DNA from 3 places in the Pseudomonas sp. HP_01 genome. Region 1 is predicted to be linked to each of the others. Evidence: predicted binding sites of a transcription regulator. Region 1 holds the regulator's gene; each other region holds the start of a gene.
The links. The regulator sigma-54, encoded in region 1, starts transcription at its own class of promoters, with help from an activator protein. The targets are predictions, from matches to a motif close to ANTGGCATNNANNTTGCTNT.
Positions count from the first base shown of each region.

Region 2: a site for sigma-54 is predicted at 1,830-1,849, ahead of ACYAR8_RS13460 (flagellar hook-length control protein FliK). Genes of this name have one in related genera too.
Region 3: a site for sigma-54 is predicted at 2,126-2,145, ahead of glnK (P-II family nitrogen regulator). Genes of this name have one in related genera too.

Region 1 is NZ_JBTOPV010000033.1:9,464-12,738, forward strand. Features, by position in the region: gene ptsN (PTS IIA-like nitrogen regulatory protein PtsN) at 1-426, opposite strand, end outside; gene hpf (ribosome hibernation-promoting factor, HPF/YfiA family) at 439-747, opposite strand; gene ACYAR8_RS17295 (RNA polymerase factor sigma-54) at 824-2,317, opposite strand; gene lptB (LPS export ABC transporter ATP-binding protein) at 2,507-3,232, opposite strand; gene lptA (lipopolysaccharide transport periplasmic protein LptA) at 3,232-3,275, opposite strand, start outside.
Region 2 is NZ_JBTOPV010000022.1:29,441-32,715, forward strand. Features, by position in the region: gene ACYAR8_RS13450 (ATP-binding SpoIIE family protein phosphatase) at 1-1,346, shown strand, start outside; gene ACYAR8_RS13455 (Hpt domain-containing protein) at 1,376-1,768, shown strand; gene ACYAR8_RS13460 (flagellar hook-length control protein FliK) at 1,884-3,275, shown strand, end outside.
Region 3 is NZ_JBTOPV010000089.1:181,767-185,041, forward strand. Features, by position in the region: gene ACYAR8_RS25645 (ammonium transporter) at 212-1,549, opposite strand; gene glnK (P-II family nitrogen regulator) at 1,584-1,922, opposite strand; gene ACYAR8_RS25655 (accessory factor UbiK family protein) at 2,338-2,622, shown strand; gene ACYAR8_RS25660 (GNAT family N-acetyltransferase) at 2,813-3,275, opposite strand, start outside.

The sequences.
Region 1 (3,275 bases):
CTCTTCGCCTGTCTTGGCGCCGCGCAGGCGCTTACGCACCTCGGCCTGATCAAGCATGCTGGCGATCTGGCGCAGCAGTTCGAGATGGGCATCGGTGGCCGCTTCCGGGACCAGCAGCACAAAAAGCAGGTCAACCGGTGCGCCGTCAATGGCGTCGAAATCTATGGGTTTCTCGAGATGCAGCACGGCGCTGACGGGCGTTGAACAGCCCTTCAGCCTACAGTGGGGAATGGCGATGCCATTGCCGAATCCGGTAGAACCGAGCTTTTCACGGGCAGTAAGACTTTCAAACATCACCTGCTCATCAAGATCAGGCACCTGCTTGCTGATCACGTTGGCGATCTTTTGGAGTACGGCTTTTTTGCTGCCGCCTGGCACGTTCACGAGGGAACGGCCAGGGGTCAGGATATTTTCAAGTCGGATCATGAGTGGGGAGTGTCAGCGAGCAGTCGCGCCTTGCAGCAGACTTTGCTGTTTTTCCTTATGTTTTTTGAGTTGGCGGTCAAGCTTGTCGGCAAGCAGGTCAATGGCTGCATACATGTCGTCGTGTTCGGCGTTGGCAACCACTTCAGCGCCAGGAACATGCAGGGTGGCTTCGATTTTCTGCTTGAGCTTCTCGACCTCCATCGTGACCTGCACATTCGTGATCTTGTCAAAGTGGCGTTCCAGTCGGGCGAGCTTCTCGCCGATGTAGGTACGCAGAGGTTCGGTCACTTCCAGCTGGTGTCCACTGATGTTGACTTGCATACAGCTTCTCCTTCGTTGCCAGTGCATTAAGAGGCAGGCGTAATGCCTGCCACTGAAACACTTTGACGTGTGGCCTTTACATCAGCCGCTTGCGTTCGCTGGACGGCGAAATCCCAAGGGATTCGCGGTACTTGGCGACTGTGCGACGGGCCACTTGAATGCCTTGTGCTTCCAGTAAACCAGCGATCTTGCTGTCACTCAACGGCTTTTTCTGATTTTCCGCGGCGACCAGTTTTTTGATGATCGCGCGAATCGCCGTGGACGAGCATTCGCCGCCTTCGGAGGTGCTGACGTGGCTGGAAAAGAAATATTTGAGTTCGTAGATCCCGCGCGGGGTGTGCATGAATTTCTGCGTGGTCACCCGGGAAATCGTCGATTCGTGCATGCCGACCGCTTCGGCGATGTCATGCAGAACCAGCGGCTTCATGGCCTCGTCGCCGTACTCGAGGAAGCCGCGCTGGTGTTCGACGATTTGCGTGGCCACCTTCATCAGCGTCTCGTTGCGGCTCTGCAGGCTTTTGATGAACCAGCGGGCTTCCTGCAGTTGATTGCGCATGAAGGTGTTGTCGGCACTGGTATCGGCGCGACGCACGAATCCTGCGTATTGCGGATTGACCCGCAGGCGCGGCACGGATTCCTGGTTCAGCTCCACCAGCCAGCGCTCGTTGTCCTTGCGCACAATGACGTCAGGCACGACGTATTCAGCTTCACTGGACTCGATCTGTGAGCCGGGCCGCGGGTTGAGGCTCTGGACCAGCTCAATGACCTGACGCAGGTCGTCTTCCTTGAGCTTCATGCGGCGCATCAGTTGCGCATAGTCGCGGCTGCCCAGCAGGTCGATGTATTCGCTGACCAGCTTCTGGGCTTCCGCCAGCCACCTGGTTTTGGCCGGCAACTGGCGAAGCTGCAGCAGGAGGCATTCACTCAGGTTGCGAGCGCCGATGCCGGCAGGCTCGAACTGCTGGATGCGGTGCAGAACGGCTTCTATCTCATCCAGCTCGATATCGAGTTCGGGATCGAATGCGTCGAGCAATTCTTCAAGTGTTTCGTCGAGGTAGCCCTGGTTGTTGATGCAGTCGATCAGGGTCACGGCGATCAGGCGATCGGTGTCGGACATCGGCGCCAGGTTGAGCTGCCAGAGCAGGTGGCTTTGCAGGCTCTCGCCAACAGAAGTGCGGGTGGTGAAATCCCACTCGTCATCGTCATTGCTGGGCAGGCTGCTGGCGCTGGTTTGATAGACGTCTTCCCACGCGGTGTCGACGGGCAGCTCGTTGGGGATGCGCTCGTTCCAGTCGCCCTCATCCAGATTGTCGACGGTAGGCGCCGATTCCTGATAGGTGGGCTCCTGAACATCAGCGTTGGGCTTTTGCTCTACGTTATCCGCCAAGGGGTCGGCATTGTCGAAATCGTCGCCTTCCTCCTGCCGTTCCAGCATCGGGTTCGACTCCAGCGCCTCCTGAATCTCCTGTTGGAGATCCAGCGTCGACAGCTGAAGCAAGCGGATTGCCTGTTGCAGCTGAGGCGTCATCGTCAGCTGCTGGCCCATTCTCAAGACTAGCGAAGGTTTCATGGCAGGGCTTAACACCTTATTCGCCGGCGCACTGCGCGCCATTTACTACCAGGGCGCCGATGGCGCCAACTTAAGCAAATTATATGCCTGAAGCTGGAGGGTTTGCCTAGAGTGTGATGACAATTAAAAAACGAGGTCGGCGATAGCGCGCGCTGCGGGGCACCGCACGACCTCATGTCATCACTGCGGTTACAGGCGGAACTCGTGACCCAGATACACTTCCTTGACCAACTGGTTGGCCAGGATGGATTCGGCGTCGCCTTCGGCAATTAGCTGCCCATCGTTGACGATGTAGGCGGTTTCGCAGATATCCAGCGTTTCACGCACGTTGTGGTCGGTGATCAGCACGCCGATCCCTTTGGCCTTGAGGTGGTGAATGATCTGCTTGATGTCGCCTACGGAAATAGGGTCGACACCGGCGAAGGGTTCGTCGAGCAGAATGAATTTCGGCGAAGTGGCGAGGGCGCGTGCGATTTCCACACGGCGACGTTCACCACCCGACAGGCTCATCCCCAGGTTGTCGCGAATGTGGGTGATGTGGAATTCCTGCAGCAGGCTCTCCAGCTCCTTGCGGCGGGCAGCGCGATCGAGCTCGTTGCGGGTCTCCAGGATCGCCATGATGTTGTCCGAGACGGAGAGCTTGCGGAAGATCGATGCTTCCTGTGGCAGGTAGCCAATACCGGCGCGTGCGCGGCCGTGCATCGGCTGGTGGCTGACGTCCTGGTCGTCGATCAGGACGCGACCCTGATCCGCCTGAACCAGGCCGACGATCATGTAGAAGCAGGTGGTCTTGCCGGCGCCGTTGGGGCCGAGCAGGCCGACGATCTGGCCGCTCTCGATGGACAGGCTGACGTCACGTACGACCTGGCGGCTTTTATAGGCCTTGGCCAGGTGTTGGGCTTTCAGCGTTGCCATTACTGGGCCTTCTGCTGGTCGGTTTTCTTTTTCGGCTGGATGA
Region 2 (3,275 bases), on a different contig from region 1:
TCAACGCCATGAACCGACTTCGCGTGTTGCAGGAAACCGTCCTGCATCAGCGAGACCTGATCACCCGTCACCATAAATACCTGCTTAACGAACAGCGCGTGGCCAAGGCGGTGTTTGATCAGATCGCCCACTCCGGATGCCTGAGCTCGCGCAACATCCGGTACCTGCAGTCGCCCTACGCGCTGTTCAACGGTGACCTGCTGTTGGCGGCGTGGTCGCCCTCCGGCAACATGCACCTGCTGCTCGGGGATTTCACCGGTCATGGTCTGCCGGCGGCGGTGGGCGCGATGCCGCTGGCCGAAGTGTTCTACGGCATGACCGCCAAGGGATACGGTTTGCCCGAAACCCTGCGGGAGATGAACGCCAAGCTCAAACGCATCCTGCCGGTCGACATGTTCTGCTGCGCCGCGCTGCTGTGCCTGAACTTCAAGCAGCAACTGGTCGAGGTCTGGAACGGCGGCCTGCCGGATGGTTACCTGCTGCATGGCGACGGCCGGCCGCATACGCCGCTGATTTCTTCAAACGTGCCCCTCGGTGTGTTGAGCGCCGGCAGCTTTGACGACAACACCCAGGTGTATCCCTTCGGGCCGGGGGATCGGGTGTTTCTGCTGTCCGATGGCGTGGTCGACAGTACCGGCCAGGACGGCGAACTGTTCGGCGCCCGGCGTTTGCAGAATGTGCTGGTGAGCAACCGCAACCCGGCGCTGTTGATCGAAGAAGTGCAGTGGGCCCTGGCGCGCTTTCGCGGCCAGGCGCGGGATGACGTGAGCATGGTCGAAGTGGCATTCACCGAGCCTGACTTGCTCGGCCCGCCTTCTGTCATTTACACCGACAGCGGCGATTCGAGTCCGCTGGATTGGTCCGCTTCGTTCGAATACCGCGCGGCAACCCTCAAGCGATTCAACCCGCTGCCGTATCTGTTGCAACTGGTGCAAGAGGTGCATGGCTTGCGCATGCAGAGCAGCGAGCTGTATATCGTGCTGTCGGAGTTGTACAGCAATGCGCTGGAGCATGGTGTGCTCGGGCTCGACTCGGCGCTGAAACGCGACGCCGCAGGTTTTGGGCTTTACTATCAGCAACGCGCCGAACGCCTCGATCGTCTGGAAGACGGTTTTATTCGCATCGATTTCCAGGTCGTCCCGAACGGCGAGGGCGGTCGCCTGACGGTGCGGGTGCAGGACAGCGGTGCAGGTTTCGACTCCGATCGCGTGCTGGCGCTGCCGCCTGCGGTCACCCAATTGTCCGGGCGCGGCCTTGCGCTGGTCCGGCAACTCAGCGACCGCTGTCAGTGGTCCGATGATGGCCGGACGGCCAGCGTGGAATTTGCCTGGGAGGGTCTGGCATAATCCGCGCGTCTTGATCAAGGAGTGAACAAGTGTCGAATAATCCTGTGGACTTCAACGTGCTCAGCACGCTGCGTGACGTGATGGAAGCTGAATACCCGGCGCTGTTGCAGGTGTTCATTTCCGATTCCGTCAGCCGGGTCAACGACATGACCCTGTTGCTGCGTGACCCTGCCTTTACTACGTCCTCTATCGCCTCGCTGCAACGCCTGGGCCTGATGGCCCACAGCTTTAAAGGCAGCACCGGCAACATGGGCGCCACGCACTTGTCCGAGCTCTGCCTGCAACTGGAAGAACAAGGGCGCGGGTTAGTGACCGCGGACGACGCTCGGATAAGGCTACTGGTGTCCGAGATCAAGGAGGAATTCTGCGCCGTCAGGAAGGTTTTCGAAGACGAGCTGCAGCTCTGCACTGCCAGCCACTGAGCCGGGTGTCCCAACCCGGCCTTCAACTTGATATTCGCCTTTAATCCAGCCAGTCGACGCACTTGGCCCGTCATTTGCTTTGTCTCTCTGTAATTGTGCTCTTGCGGAGATTCACATGGCCCTCGCCAACAACCCATTACTGACGGCTTTGACAGCGGCCAAAGTCCAGAAAGCCGGGAATACCTCGGCGGCAAAGGCGCCGGACCCCGTCAAGCACAACACTTCCAGCTTCTCTGACGTCTTCGCCAGGCAGACGCCGCTCAAGTCCAACAGTGCTGATAACCCGGCGCCGAAGCCGGCAAGCGCCAAGAGTTCGGCAGCGGACGACAAGCCCGCCGCCAGCCATACGTCTGCCGCCGATGACAAGACCGTTGCCGATAACGGCAATGGCTTGCCTGCCAAACCGGTGAACGGCAAAACGGACGACGATGCGGGCGCTGGCAAGAGTCAGGCTGACGACAAGGATGACGCCGCCGACACGGGTCAGGACCCGACGGTGGCGGATGCAGCTGCGGTCGATCCCACGCAGGACCCGGCCCTTGCCGTCACGCCGCCGGTTCAAGAGCCCTTGGCCGTCGCGCCTCCCGTTGACCCGGTGGTGGATCCGGCGCTTCTCGCCGGCGCGCTGCCCGTGATGCTGCCGCCTGCGGTGCAGGCGCCTTCCGACGCAACCGAGACAACCGACGCAGCCGGCGATGGTTTCGATCCCTCCGCCGATCCGCTGGAAGGCTTGACCGCCGTGCAAGTCGCCCTGGACAACAAGGCGCAGCAGGCGGCCGGGAACAACGGTGTGCATGGCGACGGCAAAGGTGGGGGCAAGCAAGACCCGAACGCCGATCCTTCGCAACTGCTGGCCAATAACCTGGCGGCGCTGGGCGACCAACCCGTGGACAAGAGCACCACCGAAGGCGGCGGCGACAAAGCGTTCAGCGGCTTGCTCGCTGACGGCCTGAAAGACGTGAAGGGCGCCACCAGCGATACGCGAATGGATAACTTCGCCGACCGGCTGGCGGCCTTGTCACAGGCCGCTCAGGTGAAAAACACCTCGGCGTCGGCCCCGGCCACGCCACTGCTCAATCAGCCGCTGGCGATGAATCAGGGCGGATGGACCGAAGGCGTGGTCAACCGCGTGATGTACCTGTCGAGCCAGAACCTCAAGCAGGCGGACATCCAGCTGGAGCCCGCTGAACTGGGTCGTCTGGACATCCGCGTCAATATGGCGGCGGACCAGCAGACCCAGGTCACGTTCATGAGCGCCCATGTCGGTGTGCGTGAAGCGCTGGAAAGTCAGATGTCGCGGCTGCGTGATTCCTTCGTTCAACAGGGCATGGGTCAGGTCAACGTAAACGTCTCCGACCAGTCCCAGGGCTGGCAGCAACAGGCGCAGCAGCAGTCGGGCGGTGACGGTCAACGCAATGGCGACAACAGCCGCGTCAACGGTGCCGGTGGCAGCGACCTCATCGCCGATGGTGCTCCGGTGGATGCCGCCTCGGCCGCCGCCAACGCA
Region 3 (3,275 bases), on a different contig from region 1:
GAAAAAAAAACAAAGTGCGTAATGAGCGACGATTTTCAGGAGCGCTGAACAAGGGCGTTTATGCCCTCTCAAGCGTACAGAATCGTCAGGTTTGGCCGAACATTGCAGCGGATGTTCCTGGCTGGAACGCCTGCCCCCTGTGCGGACATCCCTATCGACAAACGCCAGACAAAAAAATGCCCGGAGACCCGGGCATTTTTTCATGGGTGGATTACAGGTTGTAACCACGTTCGTTGTGTTGCGCCAGATCCAGGCCGACCGCTTCTTCTTCTTCGGTGACACGCAGGCCCATGACCATGTCGAGCACCTTGAGAATGATGAAGGTCACGATCGCGGTGTAGATGACCGTGAAGCCAACGCCTTTGCACTGAATCCAGACTTGTGCCGCGATGTCGGTCACGGTGCCGAAGCCGCCCAGCGAAGGCGCTGCGAACACACCGGTCAGGATCGCGCCGAGGATACCGCCGATACCGTGAACGCCGAAGGCATCCAGGGAGTCGTCGTAGCCCAGCTTGCGTTTGAGGCTGGTGGCGCAGAAGAAGCAGACCACGCCTGCCGCCAGACCGATGATCAGGCCGCCCATCGGGCCGACCGTGCCGGCAGCTGGAGTCACAGCAACCAGACCGGCAACCACACCCGAGGCGATGCCCAGAGCGCTTGGCTTACCGTGGGTCAGCCATTCGGCGAACATCCAGCCCAGCGCTGCAGCAGCGGTAGCGATCTGGGTGACCAGCATGGCCATACCGGCGGTGCCGTTGGCCGCAGCCGCGGAACCTGCGTTGAAGCCGAACCAGCCGACCCAGAGCATGGCCGCGCCTATCAGGGTGTAACCCAGATTGTGCGGAGCCATTGGGGTGGTCGGGAAACCTTTACGCTTGCCGAGCACCAGGCACGCTACCAGGCCAGCCACACCGGCGTTGATGTGAACGACGGTGCCGCCCGCGAAGTCGAGAACGCCCCAGTCCCACAACAGACCACCGACGCCGCTCCAGACCATGTGCGCAATTGGCGCATAAACCAGAGTGAACCAGATCGCCATGAAGATCAGCATCGCGGAGAACTTCATGCGTTCTGCGAAAGCGCCGACAATCAGCGCCGGGGTGATGATGGCGAAGGTCATCTGGAAGGTCACGAAGACCGCTTCCGGGAACAGTGCCGCAGGACCGGTAATACTCGCTGGGGTAATGCCTGCCAGGAATGCCTTAGACAGACCGCCGACGAAGGAGTTGAAGTTGACGACGTTGGCTTCCATACCAGTGGTGTCGAACGCCATGCTGTAGCCGTAAACGACCCACAGGATGCTAATCAGGCCGGTAATGGCGAAGCACTGCATCATCACGGAAAGAATGTTTTTCGAGCGGACCATGCCGCCGTAGAACAGCGCCAGACCGGGGATGGTCATGAACAGCACCAGCGCGGTGGAGGTCAGCATCCAGGCGGTATCGCCGGAATTGAGTACAGGGGCTGCCACTTCGTCTGCCGCCATGGCCAAGCCAGGGGTTACGAGGGACAACAGGGCTCCTAGCCCTGCGAATTGACGCAGAGTCATATTGTTTTCTCCTGGGGCGTTGGGGTTTGGCGGCTTAGATTGCGTCGGTATCGGTTTCGCCGGTACGGATGCGGATGGCCTGTTCCAGATTGACCACGAAGATCTTTCCGTCACCGATCTTGCCGGTGTTGGCCGCTTTGGTTATCGCTTCGATAACGCGGTCCAGATCCTTGTCGTCGATCGCAACATCGATCTTCACCTTGGGGAGGAAGTCGACTACATACTCCGCACCGCGATAGAGCTCGGTGTGGCCTTTCTGACGTCCGAAACCTTTGACTTCAGTGACTGTGATGCCCTGCACGCCGATTTCGGACAGCGACTCGCGTACGTCGTCCAGCTTGAACGGCTTGATGATGGCAGTGACTAGCTTCATGAAACTTTCTCCCGAATTGGTGGACTTGCCCCAGGAAAACAAACCCGACTCAAGTCTAAGCGCAGTGTCTGGCTTTGTAACGCGTCGTGTCCGCAAGAGACCTGACCAGCTCCAGAAAACCGCTTCTGACGAAACATTCCCCGCTCCGCCTGCCGCACTGCATTCGTCACAGCGACTGCATCAGTGCATGGGTTACAAGCCACTAAGCAGAAAGCTTGCCATCTCATCGAGATGCATGAATTTCGGCAGTTCGACCGTTAATTCACGCCTTAGCGTAGTCATCGATTGTCATCACCGCACAACAACGGTGCGCCCGCGCCCGAGGCCATGCGCGAAAACCGTGCAGAGCGTTGCGTGCAGCGGAGGGTCGAAAGCTGCGTGCTACACTCGCGCCCTCTGATTCTGGAGTTTCATCATGCTCGCCCCCAAAGCCTTTCTCGACGCCCTGAGCGGCCACGCTTCCCGCCTGTTCAACGGCGAAACCCCGGTTCCACGCAGCGAATTCGAAACCCAGTTCAAGGCGCTGCTGCAGAGCGGCTTCAGCAAGCTGGACCTGGTCAGCCGGGAAGAATTCGACAGCCAGATGATCGTCCTCGCCCGCACCCGCGCCCGACTTGAGGCACTGGAAGTGAAAATGGCGGAGATGGAAGCGCAGTTGGCGCCGCAGCCGAAAGCGTCAGGGGATGAGCCGCAGCGTTGAGCTTCAGAACCTGAATGTGCTCAGGCGCAGTGCGCAATGCGCTGAACCTGGGCTTTGATCGCCTCACCTGGCTCGATCCCTGCTTTGGGCAGGTCGTAGGTGAGTTGCAAGTTCAGTCAGAACTCCGGGGTGGTCTCGAAGCACGCTGCCAGCCGTAGCGCCATGTCGGCACTGTATATGAAGGCTTTGTTCAGCCAGCCACTGGCGGGCAGCCTTGAGCGACGTGCCGAGCATAATAATTATCAAATTCGCCAGCTTCGACGAACTGAAAACCATGACGAGTGTAGAACCGATTTGAAGCGCTTTCCTTCAGAGCCCCAACGTATAACGTCAGTGCCGCCGCATCTGTTTCCGTAAAGATCTGACGAAGAACAATCGAACCTATTCCTGATCCTTGCGCGTCTGGCTTGATGTAGAGGTGATCGAGCAACAAACCGTCAACGCGCGGTTTGACCACGACAAAACCCACCCGCTTTCCGGCAACCAAAACGTGGCGGGTAAATTCGGGGGAAAAGCCTTCGCGAAAACGCTCTCGGGCGCGCACGGGATCGAAGCGTCCAATCCGCTCAAGGCTCTCACGCATGGCGTCGAGCCGGATGGCAACAAGCGCTTCGAAGTCACAGGCTCGCGCCCCGGCGAAGGTGACCGTAGCG